DNA from 3 places in the Vibrio sp. R10-SF1-ISO8 genome. Region 1 is predicted to be linked to each of the others. Evidence: riboswitches for the same ligand, from Rfam matches in the RefSeq annotation. Region 1 holds a riboswitch; each other region holds the start of a gene.
The links. Region 1 has a riboswitch for thiamine pyrophosphate ahead of thiC (phosphomethylpyrimidine synthase ThiC). Riboswitches for the same ligand answer to the same signal wherever they lie in the genome.

Region 1 (4,448 bases):
ATCCAAGCAAAGTGATACTCAGGCTCAAATTCAGAATTGAGTTTAGACTTAACGGAAAGCGCTCTTACTTCATCGTTTATGGGATGACGCCAAACATCGAGCTGAAGCACATCATCCTTTTTATCACAAGCCAAACCATCAGCAATGCCAATATAAATGGCATTAGATGGTTGCTCTGCACAGGCTTCTACCGACAACCCTGAACGATAATAAAGTGCAAATGTGTATTCTGAGTCATAGTCGTACCCATCAATGAGATCGGTAGCGACATGTGTAATTTGTTGGTCGCGAACAAGCTGAACAGACTGATTTAGGCTTACACCCAACTCAACCTCTTCGATGCAAAAACCCTGTTCTTTCGCCAACAACAAACATTGCTGAACTAAGCCTGTTAGCTCAATCAATGATGACGGAATTAGGATTTTGCTCATTAGTCACTTACCTCTGCATGAGCTGCTGGGTGGTATAGCTCAGAACCTGTCTCTCGGAACTCCTGCGATTTTTGACGCATACCTTCAAGTGGATCGTCGAGCATTTTAATCGAGATAGCTTGGTCCGCTGCTACTTGCTCAGTATCCTTCGCATATTCACGAACCTCTTGTGAAATCTTCATTGAACAGAACTTAGGTCCACACATTGAGCAGAAGTGTGCAACCTTTCCAGACTCTTGAGGTAGAGTTTCATCGTGGTAAGCACGTGCGGTTTCAGGGTCTAGCGATAGGTTAAATTGGTCTTCCCAACGGAATTCAAAACGCGCTTTAGAAAGTGCATTATCACGGACCTGAGCACCTGGGTGACCTTTGGCTAAGTCGGCCGCATGTGCTGCGAGCTTATAGGTGATCATACCTACCTTAACGTCTTCTTTGTTCGGTAAGCCAAGGTGCTCTTTTGGAGTAACGTAACAAAGCATCGCACAGCCATACCAACCAATCATCGCGGCACCAATACCTGAAGTGATATGATCATAGCCCGGCGCAACATCGGTCGTCAGTGGGCCAAGGGTATAAAACGGCGCTTCATGGCAGTGCTCTAGCTGCTCTTCCATGTTCTCTTTGATCATATGCATCGGAATATGGCCTGGGCCTTCAATAATGACCTGAACGTCATATTCCCAAGCAATCTTGGTTAGCTCACCTAGAGTACGAAGCTCAGCAAACTGCGCTTCATCGTTCGCATCGGCTACTGAGCCAGGACGCAAGCCATCACCAAGAGAAAGCGCCACGTCATACTTGGCACAAATTTCACAAATCTCGCGGAAGTGAGTATATAGGAAGCTTTCCTGATGATGTGCTAAACACCATTTCGCGATAATAGAACCACCACGAGAAACAATGCCAGTGACACGTTTTGCCGTCATAGGCACATAGCGAAGCAATAACCCTGCGTGAATAGTGAAGTAATCGACGCCCTGCTCTGCTTGCTCAATCAGAGTATCGCGCATCACTTCCCAGTTGAGGTTTTCCGCAATGCCGTTCACTTTTTCAAGCGCTTGGTACATTGGCACAGTACCGATCGGCACCGGGCTGTTGCGTAGAATCCACTCACGAGTTTCGTGAATATTACGCCCAGTAGACAGATCCATAACAGTATCGCCACCCCAGCGAGTCGCCCATACTAGCTTCTCAACCTCTTCCTCAATTGAAGATGTCACTGATGAATTACCGATATTAGCGTTTACTTTAACTAAGAAGTTACGCCCAATAATCATTGGTTCAGATTCTGGGTGGTTAATATTGGAAGGGATAATCGCTCGACCTTCTGCGACTTCTTTACGAACAAATTCTGCAGTAATGTCTTTGGGTAAGTTGGCCCCGAAGCTTTGACCAGGATGCTGTTGATTCAGCACCTCATCGCGATAATGAGCGCGACCCATATTTTCACGTAGGGCGATGTATTCCATCTCAGGGGTAACGATACCCTTGCGCGCATAGTGCAGCTGAGTGACACACTGACCATCTTTAGCACGTCTAATTCGTGGCAAATTGCCATAACGTAGCTCATCAAGCGTCTCGTCTTCTAAACGCTCCTTCGTGTATACCGAGCTAACATCGTCGAGTAATTCAGTATCAGCACGTTCTTCAATCCACCCTTCTCTTAGCTTTGGTAGGCCGCTGTAAAGGTCAATAGTGTGTTCTGGGTCAGTGTATACACCGGAAGTATCGTAAACACGTACAGGCTCATTAAGTTCGAAAATAGGCGCTTCTTTTGTACCTCCGATAAGACTATCCGCGAGTGAGATTTCTCGCATAGGCACACGAATATCTGGGCGTGAACCCTCTACATAGACTTTGCTTGAATTTGGGTACGGCTGTACCGAAAGTGTATCAATGAACTGTTTTGCTTCCAGTCTCGCTTGTTTGCGACTCGACATAGCATTTTTCCTTGCTTTGTTATTCTTAGATAAAAAGTAATGGGATAAAAATGCTTGGCGGAAAGATGCGACAAGAGGAATCGAATTATGACCTTACTAGTGTGCACTAATGGTATATAACAACATTCGACTATTTGATAGGTAACCAGACAGAACTCTGGTGTAGATATCTTCTCTTGTTCCCTTCGCAGATTTTAATCTGATCAGGTTCAACGGATCCCGAATTAACGGTCTCAGCCTTATGGCACTCCGACAAGTAATTGCAGTATATAAAAACGGCCTGGCTAAACCAAGCCGTGATGAACAATAATTAGCTAAATTTTAACCAACATTAGCTCTTGATGAGTATTTGAAAACCAATCCATGCAGCAGAAATGCTTAAAAAGACATTCAGCAACACATTCAAACCCATCTTAAAAAAAGCGCCTTGTTGCATTAGAAGCACATTATCCATAGAGAACGTAGAGAAGGTGGTGAGTGCCCCAAGAAAGCCTAGTCCGATAATTTGGCGCCATGGTTCGGTAGCAAGCATCTCATTTTCAAAAGCAGCAATAAGCAAGCCCATAATGAAAGAACCGACCACGTTAACGGCTAGCGTACCGTATGGAAAACCACGCCCAAGAAGCACAACACAAAGCTCTGAAACAAGATAACGAGAGCATGCTCCAAATGCACCACCGAGTGCGATAAAACCCAATATTGAAAACTGACCCATAATTCCTCCGATTGACTGGGTGTATTGTAGCCAAAATACACGCTCACGGAAGATCATAAATTAAGATTTAGCCATTGCTAACTGCAAACATTTTAAAAGTTACAGGAGTCACTTAACTTCTATATATCCCATTAGTCCGGTTTTCATATGCTCGATCACATGACAGTGATACATCCAGCGCCCTGGATTATCCGCCACGAATGCTGCGATAGCCGTGCCGTTTTTGCCTAGTAACACAGTGTCGGTGTGGAAAGGCTGCTCGACCTTTTTACCATTGAGCTCTAATACTGTGAATGTATGGCCATGGATATGAATTGGATGATGATACTGAGTGACATTCTTGAGATAAAAAATATAAGTTTTACCCAGTTGCAATGAAGCGAGTGGCGCGGGGATATTATCTTTCGACATCCCTTCCCAAGCCCGCTTGTTGGTTAGCCAAAACTTAGGAACCGACTTACCATCTTTTCCAACCGGTGAAATTGCCCCTTCCCATTCAAATACAAAATCAATTTTCTCCGCATTGGCCAAATCAAGATCAGGCACAGGATTAAGAGGAAGTTGAGGGATCGGCCTGTGATCAGAAAGATCAGACCTGATCGCTTCAAACTCACACAGAGGAAACGGAAATCTACCCTTCATATATCGGACATAAACAGACTCTCCTTGCTTCGGAGTTCTTAAGGCAAGGTCAACCCTCATACCTGGGCCAATTTTATGTTGAGAGAGCTTATAGGGAGTTTTAATCGGGTTACCATCGATGGCTATCACCCATGCTTCGGCCCCTTCAATAGCAATCGGATAGGTAATCGTATTATCAACGTTGGCGATACGCAGCCGAGTAGTGGCATTTTCCTTTAATTGATACTTAGGCTCATGTATACCATTGACGCTACTCCACTCTCCGGGGGTTCCCATTCTCGCACTAAGACGAGGGATCATTAACTCTTTCCACTGCCCCTGCTTATCAAGGTGCCAATGCTTAAGCATCAACTCGTGTTCTTCATCAAACTCTACTGGAATCGCTTCTTCGACGATGATCAGCCCTACCAACCCCATACCGAGTTGTTTGACGCTATTCATATGCGGGTGATACCAGAAGGTACCCGCATCAGGTGGGGTAAAACGATACTCGAAAGTTTCACCCGGCATGATTGGCGCTTGGCTTAAGAATGGTACACCATCCATTTCAATTGGAATTCTTAACCCATGCCAGTGAATCGTGGTTGGCTCTGAAAGCTTATTGGTAAATCTGATCGTGACTTCTTGTCCTTGACGGCAACGAATCGTTGGGGCTGGAATCCGACCATTAAATCCAAGTACATTCGTTGTATAACCAGGTACTAGTTCAGCCGTTGCTGG
Region 2 (4,448 bases), on a different contig from region 1:
GCAGCTAACCCAACCTGTTCAAGCAACTGAAGTGCTTTGTCATGATCAACATTTTGCGCACCAAAGTTACGGCTTAACATAACGTTATCTATGACATTTAACCAAGGCAGTAATAGGTCTTGCTGGGCCATGTAGGCGATTTGCTCATGTAAGTCTTGCCCTTGGCTTAGCTTAAGGGTCCCCTTCCATTCCACTTTGCTATCAAGTAAACCCGCTAAATAGCGCAACAACGTGGTTTTGCCGCAGCCGCTTCGACCTAGCAGACTTGTCCACTTCCCAGCTGGGATGTGCATATCTAAGCCAGTTAGGGTCGGGGTTGGGCTATCGAGATAGCGAAGCTGTGACGCCTTAAGCTCTATCCCGATCGCTTTAGCGCACATTGGTGTGGCCACAGAAAAAGTGGTTCACTGGGCCATGACCTTGACCCACATCTAACTGATCGGCGTGCGCAATGGCTTGAGAGATATATTGCTTACCAAGATACACCGCTTTATGAAGACGGTTACCTTGAGCAAGGTATGAAGCAATGGCAGAAGAGAGGGTGCAACCTGTACCGTGCGTATTTTTGGTCGCGACACGTTTTGCGCTCAATAACTCACTGCTTTCTTGCTCAATAAGGAGATCATTACTGTTTTGGTCTTTCTCTAAGTGCCCACCTTTAAGCAGCACTGCTTTCGCCCCAAGCGTGCGTAATGACTCGATCATCGCCCCCATTTGCTCTTCATCTTGAGGAACCTCACCACCAATCAGTGCCGCCCCTTCAGGTAGGTTCGGGGTAATGAGATCCGCGAGTGGTAGCAGTTCTTGTTTGAGCGTTGAGATTGCCGATTGCTCTAGTAACAGATCACCGCTTGTTGCAACCATGACAGGATCAACCACGAGATGCTTAGGCTGATATTGACGTATTTTAGCCGCCACGACCTTAATGATTTCGGCATCAGCCAGCATACCAACCTTAACCGCGACGACATTCAAATCAGTGAATGCGGCATCGAGCTGGCTTTCAATATGCGCTAATGGAATCGGGTGAATGGCGGTCACGCCTCGGGTGTTTTGCGAAGTAATGGCTGTAATGACAGAGCACGCGTAACTGCCTGTCGCTGACATCGCTTTAATATCCGCTTGGATGCCTGCGCCGCCACCGCTGTCAGAGCCAGCAATGGTTAATACAATAGGTGTTGTGTCTTGTGAATGTGGCATAGATGCTCCTACTACAAGACGTATAGGAACTCTCGACCACGAAAAGAACGCTCATAAAGAGACTTACTATCGAATGCGAGTACACTAAACCCGAGAAATGGAATTAGTGTGCATAGTTCCCTACGTCAGTGCTAACTGAATCAGGTTCAACGGGTCTCGCTTCGCGATCTCAGCCCTTTCCCTATTGGGTAGGCTCCCCGACTATTTCCGCAGATGATAACAATAAAAGTAAATTTAGTGCATCACTTATTTGGTGCGATGCTACAAAAAACAAACAAAACATTAGCCCGCACATATGGTATTGATTGCTTATCTTTGTAACAGGATAAGTTTCTGAACTATAGTAACTTAGCTCACATGGAATTAAGGAGAGAGCTATGAGCCAGGAGGCACTACTATCTCGACTGAACGAGTTACCGAGAATCCAGAAGGTACTTCAAGAGCTTCTCGATATGGTCAACACAAGTGATGTCGACTTTAAAGAACTAGCGAATAAAATAGCAACGGATCAAGTTCTTAGCGCTAGATTGCTCCGTCTTGCCAATTCAGCTCATTTTGGAGGAAGCAAAAGCGTATCTTCGATAAATGAAGCCTTACTTCGAGTTGGAACAGGCCCCGTCAGAACATTAGTTGTCGCTTCAGTTCTCTCTAGTGCCTTCCCTAAAATTAAAACATTAGATATGGATAAATACTGGGAAGAAACGTTCGAAGTGTCGATTATTGCGAGCAAAATTGCCATTGAGACAGGCATGGATAGCAATGAAGTGTTCACAACGGGCGTATTACACAACATTGGCGAATTGATGATTCATACATTAGTTCCTGAGCAAGCAAAAACCATTGCAGAAAGAGCCGAAGCGGGTGAAAGTGCCATTGCGGTTCAGGAAGAAATATTAGATATCACAGCACCTACTCTTGGAGCAAAACTAGCCAAAACTTGGCGCTTCCCTGATGACATGGTCGACGCCATTGCAAATTTTGCGGAGCCACGAGATGCCGAGATTTCTCCTAAAATGGCCACCACTCTTCATTTGGCCCGTTCGATTCATCGCGACTGGGATCTGCTTGAAAGCGAAGAAGGCAAAGCTCGCTACCTTACCGAACACCCTGACTCTCGCTTGTTGCATATTTCAGCTGCCTTTGCACCAACAATCGACAAATATCGAGGTAATGGTCGTGACCTCGCCTCCCACTTAAACGCCGCATGAAACATAAGGTGAGCGTACGGCTCGCCTTTTTTCTATCAGAAATCTCTGTTATCGCATAAACTAATCTCGATAATTTTATGTTATGAGAAAGTACGATGATTAACCCTGTCTGGCTCAAAACCTTCGTTACCCTGCTCGATACAGGCCACTTTACCAAAACTGCTGAAAAGTTGTTTATGACTCAGCCTGGTGTTAGTCAACATATCAAAAAACTCGAGCAAGCTTGCGGCTATCCATTAATTGAAAGGCACAACAAAAGTTTTGAAGTTACAGAAGCTGGCCGTAGTGTTTACCAACATGCAATTCAGCTTGAGCGACAAGAGTCTGAACTGCTTAGTTCTTTAAACATGGAAGACCCTTTTTCAGGTGATGTTTCGCTGTCTTGTTCGGGTTCGCTGGCACTATTGCTCTACCCACATCTACTCAATTTACAATGTAAATACTCGCAGCTCATATCAAGACTAGAGGCCGCACCTCATCAAAAAATTGTTGCTGATGTCTTGTCTGGCGCAACAGACATTGGAATTGTGACGCAGGTTCCATCTGATTCTCGGTTTAGTTCAGAAGTTTTAGGCAATGAGCCGCTATGTTTAATGCTGCCCAAATCACGTGCATCCAAAAATTTAAGCCAAGAGATGCTAAAAGAAATCGGTCTAATCCAACACCCGGACGCGATTCATTACCTTTCGATTTACTTTGCTCAATGCGGGGAGTCTGAGCTGGAGAAAATGAATATCGATGATATTCCGGTCACAGGCTACATCAATCAGTTGAGCCAAATCTTGCTGCCTGTTGCCAATGGATTAGGATTTACCGTCTTGCCCAAAAGCGCACTCGATTCGTTTGCCAATAGTGAACGAATTTCTATCTTCGAACCAAGCAATGAAGTGGTAGAAACCTTGTATTTCTTGACTAAAAAACATCGCCAGCAACCGAAACGCTTTGAAACTATTAAAAACGAAGTGGTGCAACATTTTCAGCAGTAAAATGTACGCTCGTTAGCCAAAACTGATCGTGGTTTCTAACTCTTCAATCGAAGCGCCACCACTATCGCCAACAAGCACAATCGTCACAGCAAAGCGATTACCGTCTGTCGAACGTAAGAAGAAGGTTTCAATCTTTCTTTCCCCCATCACTAAGTACTGGGTTTTAATGCTATAGACCGAATAATCCCAGTGACCGGACTCGTCAATAACTAAAGAGCCTAATGTGCCAACCTTTGCAGTGACACTCTTAGGGTTGAAACGAATGCGACGACGGTTTTCTCCACTTATCGAGAACATACCGGAGTCAAACAGCAATGGGGAGAAGTCACGCTGTACCATTGATAGTAGGCTCGCATCGCCCGACGGTGCACCAAAAGAGTTCGCCATATGGGTGTTATTGGTCATTTGGTTTAGGTAAGCCATAACGTGCTCCTTAAGATATCTAGACTCAACCAATGTGAGCGTTCATATCTTCTACCAACGCAATGTGCATGCCAAAACAGAAATACTCAACAAGGTGTATATAACTTCGTATTTTCAAATAGATAATATTTCCGCAAAAAGTTCGCTATCTGCATTCTCAAAATGGGAAGCAAAACAAGAGTTATAGAGCCAAAATGAAAATATCATTCTCACATTGAATTTCACCGTCTAAAACTAAAAAGAGGAGCTCATTGCTCCCCCTGTAATTATTTTGACTGATAGTAAAGATCATTATTCTATGTCTCGACTTGGAGGACTTTTAGTTGTTCGACTAATGCAGTCACGATCGCATCATCGGTCGCACCTGCGCCTAATCCGAGTTCGCTATACCCCATATCATTGATCTTAATGTTGGTTTGTCCGCCGTTCTCATCGATAACTTCTAACAAGGTGTATGCGTCATCATTAGGATCGTTGATATCATCGACAACAGAAGCGTCTATGCTCGCAAATAAATCATTCATGCTCGGTGCATCCGGAAGTAGGTCTGACAAATCGATGATGTCATCACTGACTGAAAAATCCGCCAAGGTGTCTTGGGTTGGGTTCAATGCCGTGCCTGCATTCTCAC
Region 3 (4,448 bases), on a different contig from region 1:
ATGGTGCCAATCAACTCAATATGATCCGCACTCTTCTCGCGATAGTTAAGGCGTAATCTTCGGCTGGTTAACAAGATGGCAATGCCAGCAATCACCGCAATCACACTTGCCATGGTTGCCACTTTCACAGACGCCCATAGTGCCTGCCAAAAACGTGCGTCGGTGAAAACATCCAGCGCATGACTGTTAAGACCACTGAGCAGCACCATCAGTAACGGAGGTAGCACCAGCAGCATTGAAAAGGCTATCCACCCCCAATCCCAACACTTAGAAACAAACGAGTCTTTAGACAAGTAAATAGTCTGACTCTGCGAGCCTGAGGTGACTGAGATCGGTTTCGCTAATCGCTGAATAGTCAACGCCATAACACCGCAAAGCATCATTTGCCAAATAGCCAATAGCGCGCCAGCTTGGAGATCGAAATCAAACTTAATAGCTTGATAGATTGCCAGCTCGATCGTGGTTGACTTAGGCCCACCACCGAGTGCCATTACGGTAGCAAAACTGGTGAAACAGAGCATAAACACCAAGCCGCTGACATGAGGTAATTGCTGACGTAGCCGCGGCCATTCTATCCAACGAAACTTATCCCAGTGTCCCATGCCGAGATGGGCGCATAGTTTATGCTGCTCTATTGGGATAGAGTCGAGCGCCTGCAACAATAACCGGGTCGCATAAGGAAGATTAAAAAACACGTGCGCCAATAAAATGCCATTGAGCCCATATATTGAGAACGGCAACTTGCTGTCTAAACTTTTGAACAGATCGGAAATCAAGCCGCTATTGCCATAAATGGCGAGCAGACCAAACACCCCGACTAAGACAGGCAACACCAGTGTGGTAGCAAACAGTTTGAGTAACAGGGATTTACCAGCAAACTGACGGCGAGATAATGCGTGCGCGACTGGGATGGCAAGGCCAACACTGAGCAAAGTAGAGAGAAAAGACTGATAGAAACTAAATTTGGTGACATGTCGATAGTATGGATCACTCCATACCTGACTGATATCTAACGATGGCGCGTTAACCAGTAAAGCACCGAGAGCAGAAACGACAAAGGTCGCGATGAATATCGCGACCCATAAGCCAATTTTTGGGGTATTACGCAAAAGAGCCTCTTAGAATGTCAGCGCACTTTGCCATTCGCGAATCCAAGATTTACGATTTTCGGCCACTTCGTCGGCGCTAAAGGTCAGAGCTTTGCTTGGTAGAGTCAGGCTTTCAAAACCTTCAGGCAGTGCAACGTCAGTGACTGGGTACATCCAGTTGCCTGTTGGCATTGCTGATTGGAACTCATCACTTAGAATAAAGTTCATGAACTCATCTGCTAGCTTTTGATTTTTAGACGCTTTTACTTTCGCAGCCACTTCCACTTGCGTGTAGTGACCTTCGGCAAAATCAGCGGCGGCATACTTGTTGTCACTTTCGGCAATCAAGTGATAAGCAGGAGATGTGGTGTAAGAGAGAACCAGATCAGACTCACCTTCAAGGAACATTGAATACGCTTCAGACCAACCTTTAGTGACGGTTACGGTTTTCTTGGCAAGATTTTGCCAAGCCTGAGTCACGTCATCACCGTAAACAGACTTCATCCACAGCATCAGACCTTGCCCTGGCGTTGAAGTGCGTGGGTCTTGATAGATCACTTTCAGATCATCTCGTGATTCCACCAGCTCTTTCAAGCTTTTGGGTGGGTTAGCTAGCTTCTCTTTGTTGTAAACAAAAGCAAAGTAACCGAAATCATAAGGGACGAAAGTTTTGTCCGCCCAGCCATTTGGCAATGCAACCTTGCTGGTGTCTACGCTATGTTCAGCCAACAAACCTGTTTTTTTCGCTTCCGCCATCAGGTTGTTGTCTAAGCCTAAAATAATATCCGCTTTGCTGTTATCGCCTTCTAAACGCAGACGATTAAGGATAGAGACACCATCATCCAATGCGACAAAATTAACATCACAACCACAATGCGCTTCAAACGCTTTTTCTACAACAGGACCAGGGCCCCAATCGGCAGCAAAAGAGTCGTAGGTATAGACAGTTAAACTGTTTTCTGCGGCTGTCGCTGGAACTGTCGCTAGCACTGCTAACGCAAGGGAACTTATTGAAATGGTGCTTAGAGTGTTTTTCACTGCTCGCTCTCTCCTTGTTTGAGCGGCACAGGTTTGAGAAGCGGAGTTCAAATCCAAACTCAATTCCTACGCCAGCATTATCTGGTTCAGGTACACGGGTCCCAAGCGATGGCTCGATCTCAGCTGACGCTAACATAAGTTAGGCCAATAGCTCCCCGATGAGTAACGGTCGAATTGTAATAGTTATGTGGCTCAATAGCTAGCGCCGTTCACATATCAGCTCTGACGGGAGTCATAGCCCCAGCGAGGAACCAATCCTTGATCTACTCCTAGGTGGTCGAGAATACGCGCGACCATAAAATCAACCAGATCATCAATCGATTTCGGTTGATGATAAAAACCTGGTGCAGCAGGCATGATGGTCACGCCCATTTGTGACAGCTTGTGCATGTTCTCAAGATGCAGGGTAGAGAATGGCGTCTCGCGAACCACCAACAGTAGTTGACCACGCTCTTTCATCACCACGTCTGCGGCACGTTCAATCAGGTTGTCAGACATACCGTGCGCAATCGCCGCAACGCTGCCAGCTGAGCAAGGACAGACGACCATCTGTTTCGGCGCAGCAGAGCCAGATGCAACCGGAGAGAACCAGTCATCTTTACCGCATACAATCAGCTTGTCTGGGTCGCAATTGAGATGCTCAACCAAAGTTTGCTTAGCCGAATCAGGATTGGCTGGCAGTTTAAGGTCATGTTCAGTTGCAAGCACCACTCTCGCAGCAGATGAAACAAGCAGATAAACTTGATAATCAGCAGCCAGAAGGCGCTCTAATAGGCGTAAACCATAAGGAGCACCAGAGGCACCGGTAAAGGCTAAGGTGATGGCTTTTTGTTGTTTAGTCATATTAAAAAACTACACTATTGCTCTAGCTTTGCCAGAAGCTTGTTGTGAATACCTTCGAACCCGCCATTGCTCATTACCAGAATCTGATCACCTGAGCTAGCACTAGCAACAATTTGCTCCACTAGCTCATCGACATTATCTGAGGTTTGCGCAGGTTGTTCACATTGAGCTGCAATATCTTCCACCGACCAATCAATCGAGTCGGGTTGATATAAAAACACCTGATCGGCTTTTTGTAACGAAGCGGCCAAAGTATCCTTGTGAACACCTCGCTTCATCGTAGCGCTGCGTGGTTCGAGTACCGCGATAATTTTGCTATCGCCGACCTTGTTACGTAGTCCACCGAGCGTCAGTTCAATCGCGGTCGGATGATGGGCAAAATCGTCGTAAACCGTGATGCCATTGACCTCACCTTTGAGCTCCAAGCGGCGTTTGGTATTGATAAATTTGGCTAAAGATTCACAGGCTAAGTCTGGGGTGACGCCAACATGGCGCGCAGCAGCTATCGCCATCAAAGCGTTATCTACATTGTGATCACCAACTAGACTCCAGTTCACGCGACCTACTTGCTCGCCTTGGAACAATACGTTGAACTGCGAGCCATCAATATTTATTTTCTCCGCCTGCCAGTCACCTTGCTCACCACTAAACTCAGTTTCGCTCCAACAGCCGCGCTCAAGCACATCTTGTAGTGCACTATCTTGTTTCGGTGCAAAAATACGCCCATTGCCCGGCACCGTGCGAACAAGATGATGAAACTGACGTTTTATCGCTTCAAGATCGTCAAAGATGTCGGCATGATCAAACTCTAGGTTGTTCATAACTAAGGTGCGTGGATGATAGTGCACAAACTTAGAACGCTTATCGAAAAAAGCACTATCATATTCGTCGGCTTCAACAACAAAAAACATGCTTTCACCAAGACGAGCTGAAATTCCGAAGTTACCCAAAACACCACCAACCAAGAAACCCGGCTTATAGCCACAGTCTTCTAAGATCCACGCCAACATACTAGACGTTGTGGTTTTTCCATGAGTACCAGATACCGCTAATACCCAACGGTCATGAAGTAAGAACTCTTGCAGCCACTGAGGACCAGAGGTGTAACGCAAGTTATGATTCAGCACATACTCGACACATGGATTGCCGCGGCTCATCGCATTACCAATCACCACTAAATCAGGTGCTGGTTCGAGTTGCGACGGGTCAAAGCCTTCTATAATTTCAATACCTTGAGATTCCAGTAGAGTACTCATTGGTGGATAAACATTGGCATCACACCCTGTGACTTTATGCCCCAATTGACGTGCTAATACAGCTGCACCACCCATAAAAGTGCCACAGATCCCCAGGATATGAATATGCATAGAAAAGCCTTGTTCTAAGCGGAAAATATTGTCCTCATTATGGCGACAATATGGCAAAAAGCGAACTACTTTAGCCACCTTAATAAAGAGAATTGACTCACTGATTACGCTT

Region 2: it holds a riboswitch for thiamine pyrophosphate, as region 1 does, so the genes downstream of both, thiD (bifunctional hydroxymethylpyrimidine kinase/phosphomethylpyrimidine kinase) here and thiC (phosphomethylpyrimidine synthase ThiC) in region 1, are expected to answer to the same signal.
Region 3: it holds a riboswitch for thiamine pyrophosphate, as region 1 does, so the genes downstream of both, thiB (thiamine ABC transporter substrate binding subunit) here and thiC (phosphomethylpyrimidine synthase ThiC) in region 1, are expected to answer to the same signal.

Annotation. Positions count from the first base shown of each region.
Region 1 is NZ_JCBDHL010000007.1:4,629-9,076, reverse strand. Features, by position in the region: gene AC6R00_RS03245 (thiamine phosphate synthase) at 1-431, opposite strand, end outside; gene thiC (phosphomethylpyrimidine synthase ThiC) at 431-2,371, opposite strand; TPP riboswitch at 2,535-2,633, opposite strand; gene crcB (fluoride efflux transporter CrcB) at 2,703-3,086, opposite strand; gene AC6R00_RS03230 (multicopper oxidase domain-containing protein) at 3,195-4,448, opposite strand, start outside.
Region 2 is NZ_JCBDHL010000010.1:507,217-511,664, reverse strand. Features, by position in the region: gene AC6R00_RS07930 (ABC transporter ATP-binding protein) at 1-380, opposite strand, end outside; gene thiD (bifunctional hydroxymethylpyrimidine kinase/phosphomethylpyrimidine kinase) at 370-1,200, opposite strand; TPP riboswitch at 1,301-1,410, opposite strand; gene AC6R00_RS07920 (HDOD domain-containing protein) at 1,578-2,408, shown strand; gene AC6R00_RS07915 (LysR family transcriptional regulator) at 2,504-3,394, shown strand; gene AC6R00_RS07910 (VCBS domain-containing protein) at 3,407-3,817, opposite strand; gene AC6R00_RS07905 (VCBS domain-containing protein) at 4,114-4,448, opposite strand, start outside.
Region 3 is NZ_JCBDHL010000015.1:104,194-108,641, reverse strand. Features, by position in the region: gene thiP (thiamine/thiamine pyrophosphate ABC transporter permease ThiP) at 1-1,109, opposite strand, end outside; gene thiB (thiamine ABC transporter substrate binding subunit) at 1,119-2,105, opposite strand; TPP riboswitch at 2,173-2,294, opposite strand; gene AC6R00_RS11460 (flavin prenyltransferase UbiX) at 2,343-2,969, opposite strand; gene mpl (UDP-N-acetylmuramate:L-alanyl-gamma-D-glutamyl-meso-diaminopimelate ligase) at 2,984-4,336, opposite strand.